Regions from separate parts of the Chryseobacterium sp. 2987 genome, predicted to be linked through region 2. Evidence: riboswitches for the same ligand, from Rfam matches in the RefSeq annotation. Region 2 holds a riboswitch; each other region holds the start of a gene.

What was found. A riboswitch is a leader RNA that binds a small molecule or an ion and turns the genes downstream of it on or off. The one in region 2 is predicted to bind cobalamin.
Region 1: linked by a shared signal. The riboswitch ahead of J2Y40_RS00880 (T9SS type A sorting domain-containing protein) and the one ahead of J2Y40_RS07115 (acyl-CoA thioesterase) in region 2 are both predicted to bind cobalamin.
Region 3: linked by a shared signal. The riboswitch ahead of J2Y40_RS00160 (TonB-dependent receptor domain-containing protein) and the one ahead of J2Y40_RS07115 (acyl-CoA thioesterase) in region 2 are both predicted to bind cobalamin.

Annotation. Positions count from the first base shown of each region.
Region 1 is NZ_JAVDUN010000001.1:174,542-182,808, forward strand. Features, by position in the region: gene clpP (ATP-dependent Clp endopeptidase proteolytic subunit ClpP) at 1-407, shown strand, start outside; gene J2Y40_RS00880 (T9SS type A sorting domain-containing protein) at 547-1,671, opposite strand; cobalamin riboswitch at 1,750-1,940, opposite strand; gene J2Y40_RS00885 (esterase-like activity of phytase family protein) at 2,187-3,449, shown strand; gene tpiA (triose-phosphate isomerase) at 3,699-4,457, opposite strand; gene J2Y40_RS00895 (S9 family peptidase) at 4,529-6,652, opposite strand; gene J2Y40_RS00900 (TerB family tellurite resistance protein) at 6,679-7,029, opposite strand; gene J2Y40_RS00905 (BT_3928 family protein) at 7,169-8,267, opposite strand, start outside.
Region 2 is NZ_JAVDUN010000002.1:463,331-471,597, reverse strand. Features, by position in the region: gene J2Y40_RS07145 (PspC domain-containing protein) at 1-1,023, opposite strand, end outside; gene J2Y40_RS07140 (PadR family transcriptional regulator) at 1,036-1,365, opposite strand; gene J2Y40_RS07135 (XAC2610-related protein) at 1,656-2,330, shown strand; gene J2Y40_RS07130 (HD domain-containing protein) at 2,351-2,941, shown strand; gene J2Y40_RS07125 (T9SS type A sorting domain-containing protein) at 3,134-4,036, shown strand; gene J2Y40_RS07120 (MutS-related protein) at 4,180-5,661, shown strand; gene J2Y40_RS07115 (acyl-CoA thioesterase) at 5,681-6,064, opposite strand; cobalamin riboswitch at 6,178-6,358, opposite strand; gene J2Y40_RS07110 (hypothetical protein) at 6,412-7,209, opposite strand; gene J2Y40_RS07105 (ATP-binding cassette domain-containing protein) at 7,242-7,910, opposite strand.
Region 3 is NZ_JAVDUN010000001.1:23,858-32,124, forward strand. Features, by position in the region: gene J2Y40_RS00145 (hypothetical protein) at 1-845, shown strand, start outside; gene J2Y40_RS00150 (hypothetical protein) at 805-3,150, shown strand; gene J2Y40_RS00155 (YncE family protein) at 3,241-4,284, opposite strand; gene J2Y40_RS00160 (TonB-dependent receptor domain-containing protein) at 4,298-6,139, opposite strand; cobalamin riboswitch at 6,171-6,347, opposite strand; gene cdd (cytidine deaminase) at 7,016-7,498, opposite strand; gene namA (NADPH dehydrogenase NamA) at 7,602-8,267, shown strand, end outside.

The sequences.
Region 1 (8,267 bases), on a different contig from region 2:
ATATCAACTCGCCGGGCGGAAGCGTTTATGCAGGGTTAGGAATCTACGATACCATGCAGATCATCAAGCCGGATGTAGCAACAATCTGTACCGGAATGGCTGCTTCTATGGGAGCTGTTCTTCTGGTTGCCGGAGAGAAAGGTAAGCGTTCTGCGCTTAAGCACTCAAGAGTAATGATTCACCAGCCTTCAGGAGGTGCACAGGGAGTAGCTTCTGATATGGAAATCAACCTTAGAGAAATGTTGAAATTAAAGCAGGAGCTTTATGAAATTATCGGTCACCACTCAGGACAAACTTACGAATGGGTAGAGAAATCTTCTGACAGAGATTACTGGATGACTTCTGAAGAAGCTAAAGGCTACGGAATGGTAGATGAGGTTTTACAGAGATCTACAGAGAAAAAATAATTTTCCCTTAAAGGATAAATGAAAACGCACCCATCGGTGCGTTTTTTTGTTTTATATCGTTGAATTTTGTTGTTTTGTGCTGTTTTCTAAACCTAACAGGTCTCCGAGACCTGTTAGGTTTTTGTTAAGCGCACTCACGTTATTTTTTGATAAGCTTATGAACCGTAGTATTTTTTGAAGTTTTAATCTCCATCAAATAAACACCGGATTGCATAGACTGAATATCAATTTTTGAAGCTTTCGAAGTAAGAACTTTCTGTCCGGAAACCGAATAAATATTGATTTCTTTTATATCATCTGCTGTTTCTATCTGAATAAAATCACTTGCCGGATTCGGATAAATTCTGAATGCCTTCTTCTGAGCATCAGAAACACCTAAAACTTCCTGTGATGCTTCGGTAGGGGTAAACGGTAATCTTTGTCCAAAGCTTAAACCCAGCCATTCATTATTGTTCAGTTGAGTTGGTGACAAAGAAGTCTGGCTTCTCCATGCTGAAAGATCTTTTCCTTTGAAAAGCTTCCAGGTATTTGTTCCTGAAGGTATTCCTGAATGATTGTTTAAAGATAAAGAGGCGATCTGCCCTCCATTTGAAGTGAAATTGAAATAGGAAGCGTGAGCCTGAATTTGTTGAAGAGCCTGTTCAGCAGTAATGCTTCCGTTGTATTTGATTCCGAAAACAAAAGAATGGGCAGAACCATTTGAATTGTTGGTACCAAAATCAATAATCACAAGGCTTGAATTGCTTCCTGTTCCGATCCAGTTGGTGATCTGTGAGGTAGTATACCAGGCAGAATTGTAAGCGGCAACAGGAGGGGATGGATGGGAGAGTGGAGGTGTATTATCGGTAAACCCATATCCAAAAGAGGCCCCGTACCATTTACCGTTGACGAGCGGATCTCCGTTCACGCCGTTATTAAGCGTCATATTTTCAGCAGAAGGCCCTGACCATGTAGACCAGTAATCATCCGGACTTGGTACGTGATGGTTATAATTCAGGCTGTAAAGGAATCCGGACGGAATCTCCACTTCTATTTTAGGTTCTGCAGCTGCAATAGCTCCGATGAGGTCTTCCATGGTAAGATCATCCGAGTCAAAACGGTATCCCCAGGCATAGGAGGAAGGATTGTCATCATCATTGAAGTCAGCAATGAAATAGGCTTTTTTAGAACCGGTTCCTACCCAGAATTTAATGTCGTTTTCGGTAAACTGGGCCGACAGGAGCTGCATACAAAGCAGCAGGAAAAAAAAGTAGATTTTTTTCATGATATAATTAAATTAAAAGTTTTATTCCCGAAACTTTCCCTCAGAAAAAAGAAATGAATGACTTCAAATACTCTGTCTCTGATGAATATGGGGTAAGGCAGGTCTCCTGGCTTGCATCAGAAATACGCCTTCCCGGATTTTGATCCAGTGGCACAGTGTACTCCTGTTTAAACAGCTTACAGTTGCGGGTACAGCCCAAGAATTGAATATTCTTCTCACTTGGTTCCCTTTTAATGAACAATGGTTCAGCCTTAAACCGTTACAAATATAGGGTGTATATTTTTGATGTCGTTTTGTGAATTATTTTGAATTTTTACACTTTGTTTGATAGTTTAAGGATGTTTGGGATGATGATTTTTAGATTTAATAAAGAATTGGTGAGTTTGGATTTTATTCTGATATTTTTTCTGTTTAAAATAAATTAACCTTAGGAGCTTTATTGTTAAAGTATATTTATTCTTGTATTCAAGATCAGTTTACAATTGTTGTCTATTTTCGCTGCCATAAAAGTAAACATGAAAAAACTGCTGATCTCTGCTTTGGCGCTTATTGCTATGGCATCATGTAAAGATGATGACAATGTAAGCAGCCAGGATATTAATTATTCTAAACTTCCTCAGGAATTTCCTTTTTCCAAACTGGCTACCATAAATGGGGTAGATGTGATTAACGGAGGTTTTGGTTCGGGTGCAGCAGCCCATCCAAGCAGAAAAGGTGAGTTCTATCTTATCACAGACCGTGGTCCCAATACTGATTATCTGAACGGGAAAAAATTTCCGGCTCCGGATTTCACTCCAACCATTATGCATTTTAAGATCAATGCTGATGGAAATATCGAGGTCATTAAATACATTAAACTGAAAAATCCTTCCGGTCAACCGATCACTGGGCTTCCAAATCCTGCGGGGATGGGAAATACAGGCGAGACCGCTTACGATGTAAACGGAAATGTTTTAGGAACGGATAATTACGGTCTGGACAGTGAGAGTATTGTAGCTGCTGCGGACGGTACTTTCTGGGTTTCTGATGAATATGGACCGCATATTGTCCATTACAGTGCAGAAGGAGTGGAAATGGAAAGGATAAGCCCAATAGGCGTTAATACGGGACCGAGAAAACTGCCAGCTGTTTTAGCCAAAAGGAGAGCAAATAGAGGAATGGAAGGACTTTGTATTACTCCGGACGGGAAAACACTGGTAGGAACCATTCAATCAACGATGTATGTTCCTACAAAAGCCCTGGCTACCAATACCACTTTAACCAGAATTGTAACTTTCGATATTGCCACAGGGAAAACAAAACAGTTTTTATATAAACAGGACGGAGGAACTTCGGATTCTGTCTGTGACATAACAGCGATCAGTAACACGGAATTTCTTGTCATCGAAAGAGACGGAAACTTTGGTTCGCAGGGCGGTGTGAAGAAAGTATACAGGATCAGTCTCTCAGATGCTTCTGATGTAACCGGATCTGATGTTGCTGCTGTAGATGGAATGAAGATCAACAACAAAACGCTGGAACAAAGCACATGGAATGAAATTACCATCGCAGGAATAAAGCCCGTAACCAAAACACTAGCCGTAGACTTGGTTGCCAAACTAGGCTATGAACATGATAAGTTTGAAGGGATTGTTTATCTGGGAAATAATAAACTTGCTGTTTTCAATGATGATGATTTCGGAATCCTAGATGACGGAAACGGAAACCCAAAAGCCAAAATTCTTCCTAAAACCGGGAAAGTAGACAAAGGAACGATGTATATAGTCGATATTCAATAATTAGATTTTTTTAAAAGAAAACGGCGGAATCGAAGATTCCGCCGTTTTTGTTGTTGTATATTGGGTGTAGTTCAATAGAAATGATATTATAATTATTTCCCCGCAGATCCCACAAATTTCACAGATATTATCTGCTGTTTTTACACCATTTGATCTGGTTAATCATAAATCAATTCAATAGAAAAGGGCTTTATCCTCTTCACGCTATTAAAAAAACCATTGGCTTTAACCCAAACCTATTTTTCAATATTAATTAAAACCCTCAATAATCTTAGAGAAATCCTCTAATTTTAAAGCTGCTCCTCCAATCAGCCCACCATCAATGTCCGGCTGTGAGAAAATTTCTTTAGCATTATCCGGTTTTACAGAACCTCCGTAAAGGATAGAAACCTCATCAGCAACTTCCTGACCGTATTTTGCTGCAATGATCCCTCTGATGTGTGCATGGATTTCCTGAGCCTGTTCCGGAGTAGCTGTTTCCCCGGTTCCGATTGCCCAAACCGGCTCGTAAGCAATGACTACTTTTTTGATCTCGTCAGCAGAAAGTGTGAAAAGGGCTTCTTCAGTCTGGCTTTTTACCACATCAAAGTGTTGGCCTGCTTTTCTCTGCTCCAATGTTTCTCCGTTACAGTAAACAGGAATAAGACCCTTATCAAGAGCTAGCTTTACCTTTTTGTTGCACTGTGCATCGGTTTCACCGTGGTATTGTCTTCTCTCAGAATGTCCGATTAAAGATCCGGTGGCATCAATAGACTCTAACATATCTGCAGAAACCTCTCCTGTATAAGCTCCGCTTTCATGCGCACTCATATCCTGGGAAAATACTCCGATCTCATCCTTTTCAAAGACATCTTTGGCCATCATCAGATATAAAGAAGGCGGAGCGATCCATATTTCACAATTAGTGGCATTGTTGTTTTTATAGCTCAGTAATTGAATCATCAACTGTTGTGCATCAATTACATTTTTGTTCATTTTCCAGTTTCCTGCAACTATTTTTCTTCTCATAGTTTTATATATTGATTTATTTACTCTTATATTTTTCCCACAATAATTCTGCAAAATCTGTGGGAGTTTTCTTATTTATTAATTCCTTCCAGTTTAAACATAAACGCATACACCAAGGCGAGATCCTTCAGATAATCAAACCTTCCTGAAGCTCCGCCATGGCCATATTTCATGTCGGTTTTCAACATCAGTACGTTTTTATCCGTTTTCATATCTCTCAGTTTGGCTACCCATTTGGCTGGCTCAAAATACTGTACCTGCGAATCGTGAAGCCCTGTTGTTACCAGAAGGTTAGGGTACTTTTTCTTTTCTATATTTTCGTACGGAGAGTAGGATTTCATATAGAAATAAGCATCTTTGTTGTTAGGATTCCCCCATTCGTCATATTCATTGGTGGTAAGCGGAATACTTTCGTCAAGCATTGTGTTGATGACATCTACAAACGGAACCTGTGAAATCACTCCATTCCATAGTTCCGGTTTCATATTGGCGATAGCTCCCATCAGCAAACCTCCGGCACTTCCGCCCTGGGCATACAGGTGTTTAGGGGATGTATATTTTTCTTTTACTAAATATTCTCCGGCATCAATGAAATCGGTAAATGTATTTTTCTTTTTCATCATTTTTCCGTCTTCATACCATTGTCTTCCCATTTCCTGACCTCCGCGGATGTGAGCAATAGCAAAAGCAAAACCTCTGTTTAAAAGACTTAATCTTGTACTGCTGAAAGAGGCATCCATGGAACTTCCGTAAGAACCGTAAGCATAAAGCAGTAGCGGACTGTTTCCGTCTTTTTTATATCCTTTTTTATAAACAATGGAAATCGGGATTTTAGTTCCGTCTTTTGCCGTTGCAAAAAGTCTTTCTGTAGTATAATTCTCTTTATTATAGCCGCCTAAAACTTCCTGCTGCTTCAGAAGGGTTCTCTTTCCTGTCTTCAAATCCTGTTCAAACTGGGAAGAAGGAGTAATCATGGAAGTATATCCAAAACGGAAATTATCTGTATTATATTCCGGGTTTTCAGCTGCTGAAGCGGTGTAAACAGGCTCGTCAAACTTCAACGGTTCTTTTTTACCTGTCTTTCTGTCGAAAATAATAAGCTGGGTAAGACCGTTCTGTCTTTCACTGAAAACAAGATAGTTTTTAAAAGCACTTACTCCCTGCATCAGAACATCATTTCTGTGAGGAATAAAATCTTTCCAGTTCTCGGCTCCGGTTTTGTCTAAAGGAGTTTCGGCGATCTTGAAATTAAGGGCGTCTTTGTTCGTTCTGATCAGGAATTTATCCTCCAAAGGTGTAACTGTATACAGAACATTTTTCATCCTTGGCTGGAAAACTTTGAAAGTTCCGTCCGGTTTATCGGCATCAAGATACCTGGTTTCAGAAGACGTTGTCGCTCCGGAATGAATCAGAATATATTTCTGGTTTTTAGACTTATAGACAGAGATGAAATTGGTTTTGTCTTTTTCTTCATAAACCGTTACATCTTTGCCGGGATCTGTTCCCAAAGTATGTCTTTTGATCTTTTCGGATAGAAGGGTAACAGGGTTATTTGCGGAATAGAAAATGGTTTTGTTATCGTTCCCCCATTCAGCAGAACCTCCGGTATTTTTAATGCCGAGATCTGTCGTTTTTCCTGTAGTAAGATCCTTTAAAAACAATTTATACTGCCTTCTGGAAACATCATCCACTCCGTAAAGCAGCTTGGTATTATCCGGGCTGATGCTAAACCCTGCTGCTGCAAAATAAGAATGTCCTTCTGCAAGCTGATCTACGTCCAGAACAACTTCTTCCGGAGCACTGAGACTGCCTTTTTTTCTACAGTATTTGTAGTATTGTTTTCCTGCTTCCGTGCGCGTATAATAATAATATCCGTTTCTGAAAACCGGTACAGATTCATCTTTCTCCTTGATTCTGGCCTTCATTTCCTGGAAAAGCTGTTCCCTGAAAGGCTCTGTATCTTTCATCATCCCTTCCCAATAGGTGTTTTCTGCCTTCAGGTAGTCAACGACCTTGGTGGAATCTTTTCCTTTCTTGAAGTAATCGATCATCCAGTAATAAGGGTCATTGACCTTGTCACCGTGAATTTCCCGGATATGTTCCTGTTTTTCGGCAACGGGTGCCTTAAGGACAGGGAATTTCTGAGCCTGCATAGACGAACTTATTGCGATTAATGCTAAATAAAATTTTTTCATGATATACTTTGGTTTCTGGAGTCAGTCTATGCGATATTCCACAGGTTTTTCAGAAGTTTGTAGAACGTATGCTCTTCATCGGTTACCTTATTATCAGCTTTGATCAGAGTTTTAGCAAATTCAGCAAATTTTAAGCGTTCATCTTCTGTAGAATCATCGTGGAAACATCGTGCGTGAAATTCAAAGTGATCTTTCCATTCTTCAGGCTGTAATAAAGCCAGGGTTTCAAGCTCATTGTCAAGATTCATTCTGAACGGAAACTCGTCTGCAAGATACTGCTGTACAAGCATTCCTTCTTCAGGGGCGAATTCTCCGTCTACAGAGGAAAGGATCATTAAAAGGTGATAACCGGCGATAGATTTATTTGATTTTTGCATTCTTAATGTATGTTTTTAATTTGATAGTTGATTTTTAATCGTGAATAGTCAATTTTGCTTCGCAAGTGAATGGTCAATTTATAGGAAATTAATTGTTTCAAAACTCACTATTAACCATTAACGATTGACAGCCACTTCTTTATTTAATATAGTCTTTTGCAGGCTGTTTGTCTACAATTTTTCCTTTTTCCAATACCAGTACGAAAGGATTGCTTCGGGCGATGGTTTTGATTGCTGTTCCGTCCATCAGGGTATTTTTAATGGTTTTAAAAGTATTCGGAAGAGTAGAAACTCCGTAGATTACAACCCCTTTTTGTGCGTTTACTTTAGCTTCTGTTTTTTGAAGAAGATCGGCAGGTACATCTTTCGGGTGATAAGAAAAGACAAGAATTGCTTTAGGAGCATTGATGATTTCTTCAGTCAGTTCCATTCCTGCAGGATCATCAATTTTAAATTTTGCGATCTCAGATTTGTAGCCTTCTTTAATCAGGACAGATTTATTTTTTCCTTCCTCTATTTTCCATGGGGAACCTTCTGCCCAGTATTTTGTTTCTTTGATGTAGTCGTCCTGATCTACATTGGCTGTTTCTCCGGTCTTTTGGTTTTTAAGGGAATAAAATGTTTTGTATTCCGACGGATTTTTATTGATCTTTTCTTTTTCCGCTTTGATGTTGGTTCCTATTTTATAATCACGGAAATCAATCATCGGTTCATGCATGATGCCCTGAGCCATAATATAGATCATGATCAATGAGAAGATTCCCAGAATATAATACTTAAAATTTCCGGAAGATTTTTGAGGCGTGCTGCTGTACTCATCTTTTTTCCTGAACTCTTTTCTGTACAGGATAAACAGAAGGATCAGCCCTGCCAGAAGAACAATATCTTTAATGAAACTTTGCCACGGCGTAAATTTCACAGCATCCCCGAAACATCCGCAGTCCGTTACCACATTGAAATAAGCGGAATAAAAGGTAAGGAATCCGAAGAAAATACAAAGAGCAATTAATGCTGAAAGAGTAAATTTAAGTTTTATTTTAAGCAACAGCATAAATCCGAGGAAAAGTTCCAGTATGACCACTATAATTGAAAACAGCAGCGCAAATTTTTCAAGGAAAGGCATGTTGAAAACGGAAGGTGAAAAATATTCTTCCATTTTGAAGGAAAAACCTACCAGATCCACTGCCTTTACAAAACCTGAAAGGATGAAGATCACAGCAACAATAAAACGTAATAAA
Region 2 (8,267 bases):
CTTAGCCATGCTTACTCCGAAATAGGATCCCAGTCCCAGAAGTAAAAGGAATATACCTCCCAATACCCATCCTATATTTCTCAGTTTTGTTTTTGGAGAAAATATCTTGATGCTTAATAAGCTGAAGATGATGGCCGGGATTAAACTTCCTAATACCATGATCGCAACCAGGATTTTATCAAGTCCGTTTTCACCCATGTAAAACTCCATTTTATTGGCTCCAGGGAAATCTGCACCTGTTCCGAAAAGTCCGAAGACTACGAAGATTCCTATGATGCTGCTTACCGCCATCAGAACGAAGATACCTCCTACGATATATTTCAGTACATTCCAGATTCCGCTCCCGGCATTGTTGATGTAAGGTTTGGTCTCGTTGTACATTTCTCCGACCCTCTGAGTAGATTCATTGGCAAACTGTACCAATTTATTAGACTCATTCTTAAGATTGTCGAAGTTCATAGGCTTTCCCTTCATTTTCAGGAAATCTGCTGCTGTTTCAGCTTTTGGAAGTACAATCCAAAGAATAACATAAAGAAGTCCGATCAGAGAAGAAGAGATGGCTGCTGTAAAGATCCCCAGTACAAAGATTCCTAACCAGATAGCTCTCATTGCCGTAATGTCCATTCCTACATAGTGGGCAAGACCTGCGCAAACTCCTGCAATCTTTTGTCTTTCAGGATCACGGAATAACTGCTTTTTATCAGTATATTCAGTTCCTGACTGATAGGTTTTTTTGGTGCTCTTTTCAGAATAGTAAGCTTCTTCCTGCTCTTCAATTTTTTCTGGGCTCCCGATCTGTGCGATTACCTTTTCTACATCGGTATCGTTGATCACTTCACGTTTTCCAAGAGAATCTCTGAAAATTTCCACCATTCTGATTTCTATGTCATGCATTACCTCATCCGCTTCTGAAGCATCCAGTGAGCTTCTCAGTGCATTCAGGTAATCGCTTAGCTTTATATATGCGTGTTCTTCTATAGTAAAAGAAAAACCTGCGAGTCCTATTGAGAGTGTCTTGTTCATAGCTTTGTTTTTTTAATTTTTTTGAGTGATATGGTTTACTGAAGTGGTCAACTCATTCCATGTATTCTGAAGTTCATCCAGGAAAAGCTTTCCTTTTTCGGTGATCTGATAATATTTCCTTGGCGGTCCTCCTGTAGATTCTTCCCATCTGTAGGATAAGAACTCGCCATTTTTAAGTCTTGTAAGGAGAGGGTAGAGGGTTCCTTCCACTACATCCAGTTTTCCTTTTTTTAGCTCATCTATAAGGTCGGAAACATACATTTCGCGGTGATTGATGAGACTTAAAATACAGAATTCCAGAATTCCTTTTCGCATCTGCGCTTTGGTATTTTCGGTATTCATCTTTAATAAGTTTTGTTAATTAGTTATATAGTTTCAGAATAAAAGCCTAGCTAGATGATTCTATTCTGATTTTACATTACAAAGATATGTAATTAAAATGGTATTATGCAATACAAAGTAGTGAAATTTTTTAAATAAATATTATAAGTAATTGATAATCAGTTTAATAATTTTTAATCGATAATTTTGTTAAAATTAAATTAGGTTAAAATACGATCCGGAAATGTCAAAATAGGCTAATGATTTGTATTTTTGTTTGATGCTTTTTTAGTGTAAATACCATTATCCAAATGACAAATATTTATTTTATTTACCGTTTATTGTCTCCTTTAGCGCTGCTGGGGCCTTTATGTTTCGGACAGCATCACTTTGAAATCAAGGATGCCTCCCCAAAATACAATGCCGAAATTATGGTAGAAGAATGCGTGGATGATGGATGCAGAGGGAAAGGGACTGTGATCTTATTTGATAAAAACGGAAATAAAAAACAGTCGTTTCAGTCACCAGACCTTAGATTTTATTTTAAGGAGAACTTTAAACCTTTCAAAGGTATCATGACGATTACCCATGAAATGCTGCGTGATGAACCTTTATATTTTGGTGATTTCAATTTTGACGGAACAGAAGATGTAGCGGTGAGAAATGGCAGCGGAGGAAATTACGGAAGCCCTTCGTATGATGTTTATGTTTTTAACTCAACAAAAATGCAGTTCGTACCCAGTGCAGAACTTACAGAATTGGCAAGCGGATACCAGGGAATGTTTGGAGTGGATGAAAAGAACAAAAGGTTGAGCACCTTTGCCAGATCCGGTCCTGTTTATTATACTTACGAATATGAAGTAGTTCCCAGAAAAGGAATTGTATTGGTCTATGAAAAGATCGAGGACCACACTCATGAAGTCGTAAAAATTACCGTAAAAAAGAAAGTGAAAAATAAATGGATAGTGAAAAAAACTACCGAATAAAATGATAATTATAAAGTAAGATGAAAATACAGAAGGAGATTGATTTTATCCTGGCAGTAGATGCCCTGAAAAATGTACAGAGAAGAAATTATAACGCAGACGATTCCAGAAGAGAAAATACAGCTGAACACTCATGGCAGATTATTATTCTGGCGCAGATCCTGTATCCCTATGCGAAAAACCGTGCCGGTATAGATCTGTTGAGAGTGATCAGAATGCTTTCTATTCATGATCTGGTGGAAATTGAAGCCGGAGACACTTTCCTTTTTGACGAACAGGCCATGGTAGGGAAATTTGAAAGAGAAAAAATTTCAGCACAGAAGATTTTTGGTATTCTGGATGAGCCATTGCGTACAGAGTTTTTTAACCTGTGGCTTGAATTTGAAGAAGAAAAAACTCCGGATGCCATATTTGCCTGCTCTATAGACCGGATTATGCCTTTTATTCTGAATTCTCATACCTCAGGAAAAAGCTGGACAGAAGCTGGTGTGACAGAAAAGCAAATCAGAAACATGCTGGAAACAGCTATTACCAGAGCCTCAGATGAAATGGGTGAGGCTTTTGAACTCCTGTTAAGCAGAAGTCTGGAAACAGAAAAGGTTCTAAAATAACCCTGTTTTTCTATAAAAAATGATAGCACTGTTCAGAATTGAGCAGTGCTTTTTTTATTGGGTAAGAGAATTTAATGTATAATACAAATCAATCTCAGTTTTATTGTTGATTTGGTGAATTATTTGATTTTTTAATTCCGTATATGTTTAATATTCGTACATTTAGGTAAAATATTTATAAAAAGGATTATTATGAAGAAAAAATTACTATTTATTAGTTTGTTGGCTGCAAGTCTTTCTTATTCGCAGGTAACAATAGGTTCAGGAACGAGAGTTGATTCCAACGTAGGCTTATCAGCTCCTATATCGATTTATTATGGATACAGTTTGTCTCAGCAGCTTTATCTAGCCAGTGAGATCGGAGGTCCGATGATGATTCAGCAATTAAAATTCTATACAAAAACGGCTCCGTCTGCATTGAATAATACAGGAGAAATAGAGGTCTGGATCGGTCACACCGCTTTGAATGGATTCCAGAATACCGTAAGCACCACCGGAGCAGGATGGATTCCTATAGCACAGCAGCAAAAATCACTTACAAGCGGAAGTGTTTCCATCAATGGAAATGAAATTACACTTATTTTAGATACCCCATTTTCCTACAATGGTACAGATAATCTTGTGATTACGGTGGATGAGAATCTGCCAGGAGATGACGGATCAAATTATCCCTTCTACCAGACTGCCGATTATACCGAGGATATGACACTCATCAACAGGAATGATGATGACAATCCTGATCCTGCCAACCCTCCGATGAACTATACAGGACCGTCTTCTACCTCCACAACCCAGGCACAGTCTAAAAAGTACAAGCCTATTCTTACGCTGATTGGTCAGAATTTAGGAGTAGCAGAAGTAAAAACAATCGGAGATGCAGAAGTTTCTCCTAATCCTGCTTCTGATTTTGTTACAATCACAAGCAAACGTTCTGTGAATTCTGTGGATATATTAGATCTAAACGGAAGAAGAATGAACAACTCAGGATTAATGGACAATAAAATAGATGTGAGTAACCTGTCTTCCGGAATTTACTTTCTGAGAATCAATTTTAAAGACGGATTGAGCACAACTAAAAAAATAGTCAAAAAATAACGACAGTTGTTTTTTTGTATTTTAATAGAGAGTTTCGGGCGGCCGGAGGCCGCCCGAAACTTTTTCCTCAAAATTTATAATCTCTTCTACTTAAGAAATCCCTTGTAACGATTCAACTATTTTAAAGTCTAATTAAAATAAAAATGGATTTTGATTTAAGTTCTATAAGGAAATATTATCTGTTTAAAAGCCATGATAATAGAGTATTTCAGAATATTCCGGATGAAACGGCTGAAGATTTAAATCTTGATTTCCTCTTTTTTAAACTGGATCAGACAAAATCCAAAATAGGGAGGCAGTATTTTTACTCCAAACTGAGGATCATCCCTCAAAATAAAGATCCTTTCTTTGACCATTACATGGACTACTGCAGTGAAAATAAAACGGATATTATTGAGAAAGAACTCGAAAAACTGAATAAATTTCATGATTATGAAATCATTGATCTGATTGAAAACAGAATTTTTATTAATCAGAAATACCTTAATTACGCAAAACTTTCACTCACCTTACTCTGTATTATCCTGGTCTGCGGTATTTTTGTGAAGCCTGTTCTCGGATTTATTGTTCCCTTGTTTTTAGTCAATGCTTATTTTCATTATGCCAATAAAAGCTATGTGGAATATTACAATGCGATTATTTCCAGATTATATACTGCCATTATAGTAGCGAAAAATATAAGCAAAACAAAGGCTCTGGCGGAAGAATATAAGACCATTGATCTCAAAAGATTAGTGCGGGTCATATGGTCGGCAAATGCAGCACAACAATTGGCGAAAAATGAGTTTCTGATCGTTTTCTGGTTATTACTGGAAATTGCCAGGATCACCTGCAATCTGGAGATTTTCGGATTCAGCAGGAACGTAAATATTCTGAATGCTTCCAAAGACAATCTGCTGAAAATTTATGAATATATCGGTAAAATCGATACTGCTGTAACCCTCTCTGAAATTAAGCATCAATATACGGTTTGCAGACCGGTTTTCAGTGAAAAGAAAGAAATAAAGGCAGAGAAAATTTATCATCCTCTGATTGATGACTGTGTGAAAAATGATCTGCATATTTCAGATTCCGGTATTGTTCTTACGGGATCAAATATGTCCGGTAAAACAACCTTTATGAGAAGCCTGGCTGTTAATGCACTGATGGCTCAGCTATTCGGATTTTGCTTTGCAGATGCTTATGAAGCTCCTTTCATGAAGATCTTAACCTCAATTTCAATTAAAGACGACATTAATGAAAACAAAAGTTATTATCTGGAAGAAGTATTAAGAATCAAAGATTTCTTTAATGAAAAAGAAGGTTTTAATCTGATCCTGATTGATGAAATTTTTAAAGGTACGGGAACCAAAGAAAGAATAGCCATAAGTAAAGCTGTTTTAAAAGCCATGAACTCTGAGCGAAACTTAATCTGCATTACCACCCATGATCTGGAAATAGCCCATTTCCTGGAAAAAAATAATTATGCCTTGTACTATTTTTCGGAAGAAATACAGGAAGATAAACTGAGGTTTACTTATCAGCTGAACCAGGGAGTCAATCAAAAACCAAATGCCATAAGAATTTTGAAAATGTACGGGTACCCCGAAGAACTCATCAAAGAGTCCTATACCTATCTTGAATAATTATGGCAATGGAATGCTTTTATAGAATACGGATCGGTTTCTTGAATTCATCGATCGCTACAAAAGTGAAATCACCAACAATTGCTCTTTCTCTTTCGTAAGAATACATCTGTTCCGTGTAGATTTCTACATTCACCTTCATACTGGTCTTTCCGACGTAAGATACTTTTCCGATCAGTTCTACAATCGTACCGGCAGGAATAGGCTTTTTAAAATCAATTTTGTCGCTGCTTACCGTGACCACTCTTTTACGGGCAAAACGGGTTGCCGTAATAAAAGCTACCTCATCCATCAGCTGCATGGCCGTACCTCCGAAAAGAGTATCATAATGATTCGTAGTGTTGGGGAAAACCGCTTTAAAAATCCTGGTTTCGGATGCTTCAATTCTTTCTTCTGTAGTCATATTTCATTATTAATTAAAGCGAGATGAAATAAATTAAAACAACAGAACAATAACAGGAATCATAGGAATTCCTGAAACAATTCATCGGATCAATAAACTTCAAATCGCGAAAGTTTTTTGTTTAAAGAAAAGGCAGGTCTCCTGACTTGTAACATCTTTTATCTCCTTCCCGTGCCCTGCACAGTGGATCTTTTGATAAAAAATTCAGTTACTTACAGTTGCGCGACAGTCCGTGATTTCCACACGGTTCCCTTTTAATCTGCGTAAAGCAGAACCAGTTTCTATGATGAATAAGTACAAAACTTTTTCAGTTGCAAAAATAAGGATAATACAGAGAAAAACAGCAATTATTCCGGATTATTATAAATGATCTGGCTCATTACCCTTCCTTCCTTGATCGTCCAGAGGGTAGTATACCTGTTTTCACCGGATCCGTTAATCATGTAGAGATAGATATGGTCGTTATCAAGAGCGGTTACACCAATATTGTTGAAATCCATGGTAGGTTGGAACATATTTTTAATCGCTTCACGAACAAAAACAGAACCTCTTCCCGGCTGCTGTACTCTGATTGATTTGATTTCAGTCATTCCTTCTGGAATTTCATTTTTGATACCCCACGGCTTTACTTTATCAATGGTAAGAATTTTTCCGTCAGCATCTTTTTCCTGCTTACGATAGCTTGCGTTGGAAGGATATACATCAATCACCACTTTGGTTCTTTGAGAGGTAGGGATCTTAGGATTGCTGTTGTCTGTGAAAATTAAAGATTTCCCGTTTTTAGATTTGGTAGGGGTAAAAGCAGGAAGCTGATCAACAAAAGAAATACGTCCTTTGTTTACCATTCCTTCTTTGTCAAGGGTTTCATACCTTACAAAAGGTTTATCATCATCTTGTTTTTCAGGATATTTAATCCAGATCCATTCCGTTTCTCCCGGAGCCGGTTTTACATAAACAAACACGTCCCCTTTACGCATACGGATCTTATCTACAATCTTTCTGTAATCCTCTTTGTGTACACGTACATTGGCATAACCTTCCTCAGCTTTTACAACACCGAAAGGAACTTTATTCTGCCCTTTAACAAATGCTAAAGAAAAAATACTGAAAGCGGAGAGATACAATGCCTTGTTTACAGAAATCATGATGAAATTTTTTTGACCCTCAAATATATAAATTAAAAACTTTTCGGAAGATAATTAAATTGTTTCAGTTCTTCAAAATCTTTGATTTTTCTCAAATAGGTTTGGGCGAGAAAGTAAATATCATCAGCCATCCTGAATAGAGGTTCATAATTGTGATCAGAAATAATAATGCCTTTATAGGCTGACTGCCTTTTGATGATTCTTTCCATTTCATCACAGAATTTAGGAGAAATCCCGCTGAAAGGTTCATCCAGCAAAATAAAATCAGCTTCAGAATAGAGGATAAGTAGTGTTTCTACGATTCTTTTTTCTCCCCCGGAAAGATCCCTGGTTGTCTCCTCTAAAAAGGGTTTCATCATATTAAGATGATAAAGTTTTTCCCTATTTTCTTCATTACAGAACAGTGAAATTAAGTTTTTTATCCTGATATTTTTCGGAAGGAAAAAAGTACGCTGAGGCAGGTAAGCAATTCTGCTTTTCCGGTCAGACAGGGTTTTGAGAATGGTGTCATTATATTTAATAAACTGGGTATCACCTTTTATTGTTCCGAACATGATCTGGAGCAGCGTAGACTTTCCTCCGCCCGCCGGGCCGATAATTCCTGAGATTTTCCCGGTTTCACAGCTTAGAAAAACATCCTGAAGAATTTTTTTGGTGCCGAAAGATTGGGTTATACTGTCTGCATGAAGCCTGTTTACCATAATCCTGAGAGCATTTTTACAATTAAACTTAATGATAAAGTGAAGACCCAGAGGAATATTCTTGAAAATCCAAAGTTCGCATAAAAGAAATATTCACCTTTTAACCTTATTTCATAGATGAAAAAATGAAGCAGGGGAAGAATCAATAGAAAACATAGTCCGAAATTTCCAATGCTGAATCCACTTAAAAAACAAACCAGCAGAGAAAATAATACCGCCGGAAACAGAAGTTTGTAATAAAAGATCCAGAGAACCCTGATGTTTTTATCCATATTTCAAAAATACAAAGAAAAGTGTCTGTATATAACCATAATATAGGACCCATGCTTTAAAAAATGTAAAAATATTTGATTTTTT
Region 3 (8,267 bases), on a different contig from region 2:
AAGCGATGGGAAACCTTCCGGTTTCCAAAACCAGTTATAGTTATTATACCTGCTGCGACGGAGAAAAAGCAGGCTACGAGGTTATTCCGGCAGTCTATATTAAAAATATTGTTTTTCAGAAAAGCAGTGAAAAAGAGCTAGATCAGCTGGCAGATAATGTCAACTATCTTGTCGATAAATATGCGCAGGAAAAAATGGATTCACTACAGGTTTCAGAAATTCAGATTGATTGCGACTGGACAGAATCCACAAAGAATAATTATTTCTATTTCCTGAAAAAGCTTAAGCCTCTCTCTAAAAAACAGATCTCTGCCACCCTTCGTCTTTATCCATACAAATATCCTGATAAAATGGGAGTTCCTCCGGTAGATAAAGTAACGTTAATGTGTTATAATCTTATCAATCCGCTTGAAGACAAATCAAAAAACTCAATCCTTGACCTGAAAGAGCTGGAAAGTTATCTGGACGGTACCCAAAAGTATCCTCTGCATCTGGACATTGCCCTGCCTGTGTATTCATGGATGCAGATTTATCAGAATAACCGTTTTACAGGTATCATATACAACGGAAATCAGCTGAAGAAAAGCCTGAAATCTGTAAAACCGATGTGGTATGAAGTGACTAAAGATACCGCGATGGATTACCAGACTTATCTTAGGATCGGCGACAAAATAAAATATGAAGAAATAACCACAGATAAGATCAATCAGGCTATAGAACTGATTAAAAAGCATGTGAAATTCGATAAGAATATCACGGTAACCCTGTTCCATTTAGACGAAAACCAGTTGAAAAATTACACCGATGAAGAAATTAGCAGTTTTTATAGCCGTTTTGCTAAGTAGCATCATCACGGCCTGCGGGTATTATCCTTACGGTGAGGATTTGCGGTTTTCCTTTTTAAATCCGAAGAACTTTCCTTACCGGAACTATGCTTCATTTTATTATTCGGCGTTAGGTTTTACAGCAGAACCTGAAGTAGGAGCAGACACTCGTGATAACGAAGAATTGTGGAGGAAATACTGCGGAAATAAAGCTTCTCTGGAAGATATAGAAGACGTTCTTAATAATTACAGCTATTCTGATATCCGTCCGGACAGGAAGAATACTTTTCTGAAATACCTTTACACCCAGAAAGATACGGAAGCCCTGAATTATCTAAAGTTCGCAAAAAACTGTGAATATTTCAATACCTGGCAGGATGATCCTTGGGAAAGGAATGATAAAACAGCCAATATCAAGAGAAAAGATCTGATTCAAAAAGCGGTGTCCTTTGCCAAAAGCAGCCGGAATATGGAAATCAGGAAGAGATATGCTTTCCTGGCTGTAAGACTCTCATTTTATCAGGGAGAAATGAAAACCCTTAATCAAATTTACGATCAATATTTCTCTGTAGATAAAACAGATACGGTTATTGATGTCTGGGCTCTTTACTTTAAAGCAGTCTCAGAAGACAATCCGGGATTAAAGAACCTTTATCTCGCAAAAGTGTTTGCGCTGTCTCCTGCAAAACGTTTCGTGGCATGGCAGCTTTTTATTTCCAAACTTTCTCAGGAAGAAACCCTGAAATATGCAAAAAATAATGCTGAAAAATCTGCAGTTCTTCTCATGTATGGAATTTACAATCCGGAAAAAAATCTGGAGAACCTGAAAAAAATGTATGCTGTAGACGCCGGAGCTGAAGGACTGAGTTTTCTGCTTCTAAGAGAAACCAGCAAATTGGAAGACTGGATTTATACCCCTTATTACTCCCTGTTTGAGCCGGCTATAAGACAAAATTACTTTACCAGCGATAATGATCCTGAAAGTCAATCTATACAAAGGATCTTAAAGAGAACTGAAACAGATCGTGAATATGCCGGAAAAGTCCTGGAGTTTATCAACGCTGCAGACCTTTCCAAAGTAGAAAACCCGGAATTCTGGAAATTTGTAAAAGCTGAACTCATGCTTATGACCCGGGATTACTCAGGCAGCCTTAATGAAATTGCGGGACTTGAAAAAATCCTTCCGGTAAACAGTGAAATATGGGGAAATCTGGAACTGATCAAAACCCTTAACCTTTTTGCCTGGCAGGAGCCCGGAAAAGCTATAATCCCTGAAAAAACAAAAAAGATCCTGCTTAGAAATAAGCACAACAAATATTTTATTTTTGCTTTGGGCCGAGAACTGGAATATCTGGGAAATACCGATGATGCTGCCTTTTTATACGTTTCATTGGACACCAGCCATCAGAATGACTATTTTTCTGTTTTCTATAAATCTCTCAAAAATACCAAAAAGACCTTTACAGATTATTACGCAGATTATTTTGATTACTTTGATGCGGTGTATACCTCCGGAGAGTTGAAGAGTTTTCTCAGCAAAGCAGAAACACTCAATAAAAGTGAAGATCCCTTTTACCGGGAATATCATCCTTTAAAACAAACCCAGATGAATGAGCTTTATGATCTGCTGGGAACCAAATACATTAGAGAAAATCAACTTCAGCCTGCCCTCACTGTTTTCCAGAAATTAGGTGAGGATTATTTTGACGGACAGTTTGCGCTCTGGGAAAGAGAAAAAGAAGATAATAAGGAGGCCGGTAAAATATTTGCCAAAAATCCTTTCTATGAACTAAAATACACCCCGGATTTTATTGATAAAAAAGAAAAATTCAGACTTAATAAAATCAGTATTACCAAAAAGCTGATAGAATATATAGGCAAAGCAGAAAATATCAATGAAAAAGACCGTGATTACTATTACTTTTTAATCGCCAACTGCTATTATAATATGTCACAATACGGAAATGCCTGGATGATGACAAGGTACAGCCTGAGTTCATCAGGAAACATTTCCGTTCGTGAAGATAATGAAGAGTTCAATACCGCAAATCTGGCCAAATTTTATTACGGAAAAGCATTGGAACAGGCTAAAACAGAAAAGTTCAAAGCACTCTGCCTGAGGATGCAGGGCCGATGTGAAAACTATAAACTGGATTTTAAACAGGAGGAAGCCGTAGACTATTTTTACGCTCCTGAAGGATATGAAGAGGAAAGACTTCAGAAAAATAAATATTATCAGGATCTGGCCCATAATTATGGTGATTACTATTCCGATATGATAAGCGGTTGTGATTCCTTTGCAGAGTATTTTAAAGCCAGAAGATAAAAAATCCGGCCGCTTCGAAGAAGCGGCCGGAAAAAAAACACAAATGATGAAAAAAAATAAAATTTATAGTAATACCGAAGTATTATTTTCTTAGTTCCAATATAGTGCGTTAGAACCTAACCCACCAGTCAGTGTCTTGATAATTGTTCCTGAAGTAGCAGAGTAAATAACGATTTTACTACCCGCCGTAAACCCGTTGGAGTCAGAAGTGAAAATCTTATCATTGATTACACTGAATCCGTAAAGATCAGAATAAGGATCAACACTGCTGGCAACAGTAAACAATGGTGAAGTAGGAGCTGTGGTAGCTGCCATATCCATGGTATAAACTTTAGTTCCGGAGCTGAAATAAAACTTACCATTTGAGATCTCAAGGTTCTTTGCGTCTGCAATACCTGTTAAAGTGGTAGTCTTCGTTACAGATCCTGTATTGGAGATCTGATAGATATAAGAATCTGTAGTACCTGCAGCAACAGCATAAACGTTTTGGTCGTTGGCAATCATTTTAGTGATATTTCCGTTAGGAAGTTCAATAACATCCTGAACTTCATTCGTGAAAGTATTGATATAAGTGATCTTATTTCCGTATCCGTACGAAGCATTTTGTACAAAAATCTTATTCCCAGCCTCTACAATTCTTTCAGCAGCACCCGCAGTAACAGGGATTTTTTTGATGAAAGCGTGGTCTGATATCCTATAAACACTTACATATTTATCACCTCCGAACTTATCATTGGTTACATAAATACTGTTATTGGCAAAAGCCATATAACGAGGGGCAACAAGTTCTGTGGTAATTTCACCTTTTGCTTTAAAACTCCCCCGGTTAACTATTTGTATTCTGTTGGAGTTATTTAACAAAAGATAAGCGTTGTCACCATTGAAAGTAATGCTCTGAAGAACATCACCAAGCTTTACTCCATTACTGGAAGAGAAAATATTGTCCTTTTGAGTACTAAGGTCTGCACTTAAAAACGTTACTTCTGCTGTAGGAGACTGAAATTTACCTTCATTAGCAATCAGAAAGCCGTTTCCGTAGAATGCTTCAGGCTCATCATTGTCACTGCTACAGGAAGAGATACCCAAAAGCAGGGTAAAAGCAAAAAAGAGGGATAAAAGTTTGTGTAGTTTCATAATATTTTCAGTTTTAAAAATTAATGGTTGCGTAAATACTGTAGTTTCTCTTAGGCATAGGATAATAGTATACCGTCTGGTACACAGTATCGGTAAGATTATTAACTTTAACCCCTAGAGTATATTTTTTCAGGAAGGTTGCAGAAACTCCTGTATTTATGATAAAATAAGGATCAAGCGACGTTGCTTTGCTTTCATCCGTACTCGTGTAGGTAAGGCCGTTGAAAAGCCCCTGAACATACACTTTAAAGAAATCATATTGATATTCCGCTGTTCCGTTAGCTTTGTGTAAAGGAACATACATCATCTGTTTCTGGGTTTCTTTATTCACCGATTTAGAATAGGTATATCCTGCATTCAGTCTTAGCCCGTGCTTGCCCCAGTTTTTATGAAATGAAGCCTGTGTTTCCAGACCATAAGATTCAACTTTGTAGGTATTGAAAGCTCCCCAGTATCCGTAAGGAGTCGGAAGCCAGTTGATATAATCCTTAATATCCATGTAATAAGGACTTAAAGTAACTTTAAAATTACCAAAGAGGAACTCATGGTTCATATCGAGGTTGATGGAAGTTTCCGGTTTTAAATCACGGTTTCCGCCGGGCTGCCAGTAAAGATCATTAAATGATGGGAATCTGAAGTTTTTGGAAACACTTATCCCGGCATGATACCATTTCAAAGCATTCCATTTTCCTGAAAAGGAATACAGAAGCGGAGAAGAAATATCCTCAATGAAATTCTGCTTTACACCGGCTTCAAAACGGAGATCCTTTGTTGTAAAATACCTGATAATACCTGCTATAGATCCCACATTTCGACTGACCTTATCCAATCCCGATTCATAACCTTCCCCTTTATTGATCTGGAATTCCCCAATCGCATTGATATTGATCTTTGGAGTGATAAAATAATTGAAATCGTTCTTGAATATATAATTTTTTCCTTCGGCTCCGCTCGTTTTCGGACGGGTAATATCCCCGAAATACTGGAAATTATCCTCCGTATAAGCAGCCTTTAAACTATTGGAAAGATTCGTTGTATTAATATCCCAGGAGATAAGACTTCTTAAAGTCTGAGCGTTGTATTTGGTCTTATTTCCGTTAGGTTCAAAAATAGGGTAGTGCTGGGACGCATCGAAGATCTGGTTCTGCCATGAAATGGTCTGATGGTCCGCAATCTTATAGGAAGCCCCAATATTAAAGGCCGTATTGTAATATTTTCCGTTGAGATTATTATAGGGAGAACTTCCTGTTACAAATTCTGGAACCTTATAATCATTTTCACTGATCACATAGCTGCCCGATGCTTTGAAACTGAATTTTTCATTGCTGTAAGAAGCTTTGACAAAATTATTATAAGTCCCGAAAGAAGCAGCCTCCGAATATAAGGAAGCCCCAAATCCTCTGTTGAATTCCAGATTATTATTAAGATGGATACTGCCGCCAATGGCAGAACTTCCATACTGTACACTTCCTCCTCCTGCTTTCACTTCAAGCTGGTCATAGCCATAAAGCGGAATATTATTCACATCCCCTTGTCCTAAAAAAACAGAGTTGATGTTGATTCCGTTCCATACAAAAGCTGTGTGGCCGGCACTCGTTCCCCGAAAAGACGGTGAAGAAACAGCACCACGGCCATTCTCCTTCATATAAATCTGTGACTGGAACCGTAAAAGCTCAGAAAGACTAGTGGAATTCTTCTCAATATCTTTTGGAGTAATCGTATTGACGTGATGAAACAGTTTAACTTTGCTCATCTGGTTGTCAAATACATAAATGGTATCAATGGCCTTCTCCTGTCCTAAAAGAAAGCTGCCATATGACGAACAAAGCAGTAATAAAGATCTTTTTATATCCATACTAATTTCACTTTTCCTCCGAAAGTAATCTGTTTTTAGTTAGTATTCTGGCAGGTCTCCTGACTTTCGCGTTCTGCACCTTCCCGTATAAACAGTGGTTTGTTGCAGAAACTCTCATTGCGATTTACAGTTGCGGGGACAGTTTGGGGTTTTCACCCAATTCCCTATTATTTCCAATATGCTGGAAACCAAAATTTTTGCAAAGATAAGTTTTTAAATGTATTGGACAACAGGACAGAAAGATGAAACGATAAATGGGAAAACAGGCAGAATTCTATCAGATCCCATAGATTACGTAAATTTTTTGTTGGTTTGATATAATATAGTAATAAATTTAATTATTATCATGTTTTAAGGTGTAAGAAAATCAAATATTTTCATCCGTTTTACAATCAAATATTTTAAGAGCTAACACAGCCGAAGGCTAATCCACCACTTCATCGAATCAACGGAGTTGATTCCATCCTTAGCTCCCTAAAATCAAAAAGATCCAGAATAAGGCTTTGCGTGACAAAAAAATATCAAAAGAAGTAATACAAATTAGATTTTCCACAGATTGCACAGATTTTCTAGAAAAAGATCTGCGTCATCTGTGAGATTTGTGGGAACAATATGTATGAAGGTTTTGAAAAGCGATACTTTAAAAATCTGCAAAACCAGATGATCTACGAGCGTGAAATTTTCTCGGATTGATCAGGTTTTTCACCAAGAATTTAAATGAATTTCTATAGGTAAAGCTTTAAACTTTCATATGAAAGCGGTAAAATCTTTTGTGGTTAAAAAAGTTTTATTACCACAGACACAGATATTTTATTAGTGAATTCGTGGCAAAAAACAACAGATCTTCCATCCAGATTTTGAAATTCTTATCAGCTTTTACAAAAACGATGAATCAAAATAAAACGGAAGCAAATCTTTAATCGCATGTACTTTAAAAACTTCCTCGTTCATACTTGAAAAATAAAGTTCTATATTTTCGTTCTGTTTGGTTTCAAATTCTATTAAACTCTGACGGCAGGCTCCACATGGTGGGATCGGAGGATTTTTCTCATGAAATTCCTTAGGTCCGCCCACTACAAAAATCTTTTCTATTTTAACATCCGGAAAATTGGCGGCTACCCAGAAAAGTGCTGTTCTTTCTGCACACAATCCTGATGGGAAGGCTGCATTTTCCTGGTTGTTACCCGAATAGATTTCTCCGTTTTCAAGAAGTACGGAACAGCCTACCAGAAACTGGGAGTAAGGTGCGTAGGCATTTTCGCGGGCCTGCTTGGCTCTTTCGAATAATTTTTTTTCAATATCGCTCAGTTCGCTGCTGTTTTTAAAATACTCGTAACTGATCTGTAGGTCTTTTTTCATATATTGTACGACTAAAAAAGGGGGGCTAAAATTAGTTCTTTTTAATCAGGTGGGCAATATTTTTTGCTCATTAGATCATTAACCTGAAATTCAAAAGATTAAAATGCTTTATACACCAATAAAATTCAGAAACGTTGAAGTAAAAAACCGTTGGGTGATGTCACCAATGTGCATGTATTCCTGTGAAAACGGACTGGCCAATGACTTTCATTTTGTACATTACGGAAGCAGGGCGCAGGGCGGAACAGGACTGCTCATGGTAGAAGCTACCGGAGTAGAGCCACAGGGAAGGATCACCAATAAATGTATGGGAATATGGAATGATGAACAGGCAGACCAGCTTAAAAAGATCGTTGATTTTGTTCATACCCATTCAGAAAGTAAAATAGGAATCCAGCTGGCCCATGCAGGAAGAAAAGGTTCAACATGGAATAATCAGCAGATTTCTCTTGAAGAAGGTTGGGAAACGCTGGCTCCGAGCCCGATTCCTTATCATCCTTCAGAAAGAATTCCTCATGTTCTGACTACTGATGAGGTTAAACAGCAGGTACAGAATTTTAAAGAGGCTACCAAAAGAGCGGTAAAAGCAGGTTTTGATATCATAGAAATCCATGGAGCGCATGGATATCTGATCCATCAGTTTCTGTCACCGCTTTCCAATATAAGAACAGATGAATATGGCGGAAGTTTTGAAAACAGAATCCGGTTTTTAGTAGACATCGTAGACGCTGTGAATGAAGAACTGGGCGCAAATACGGCTCTTTTTGTC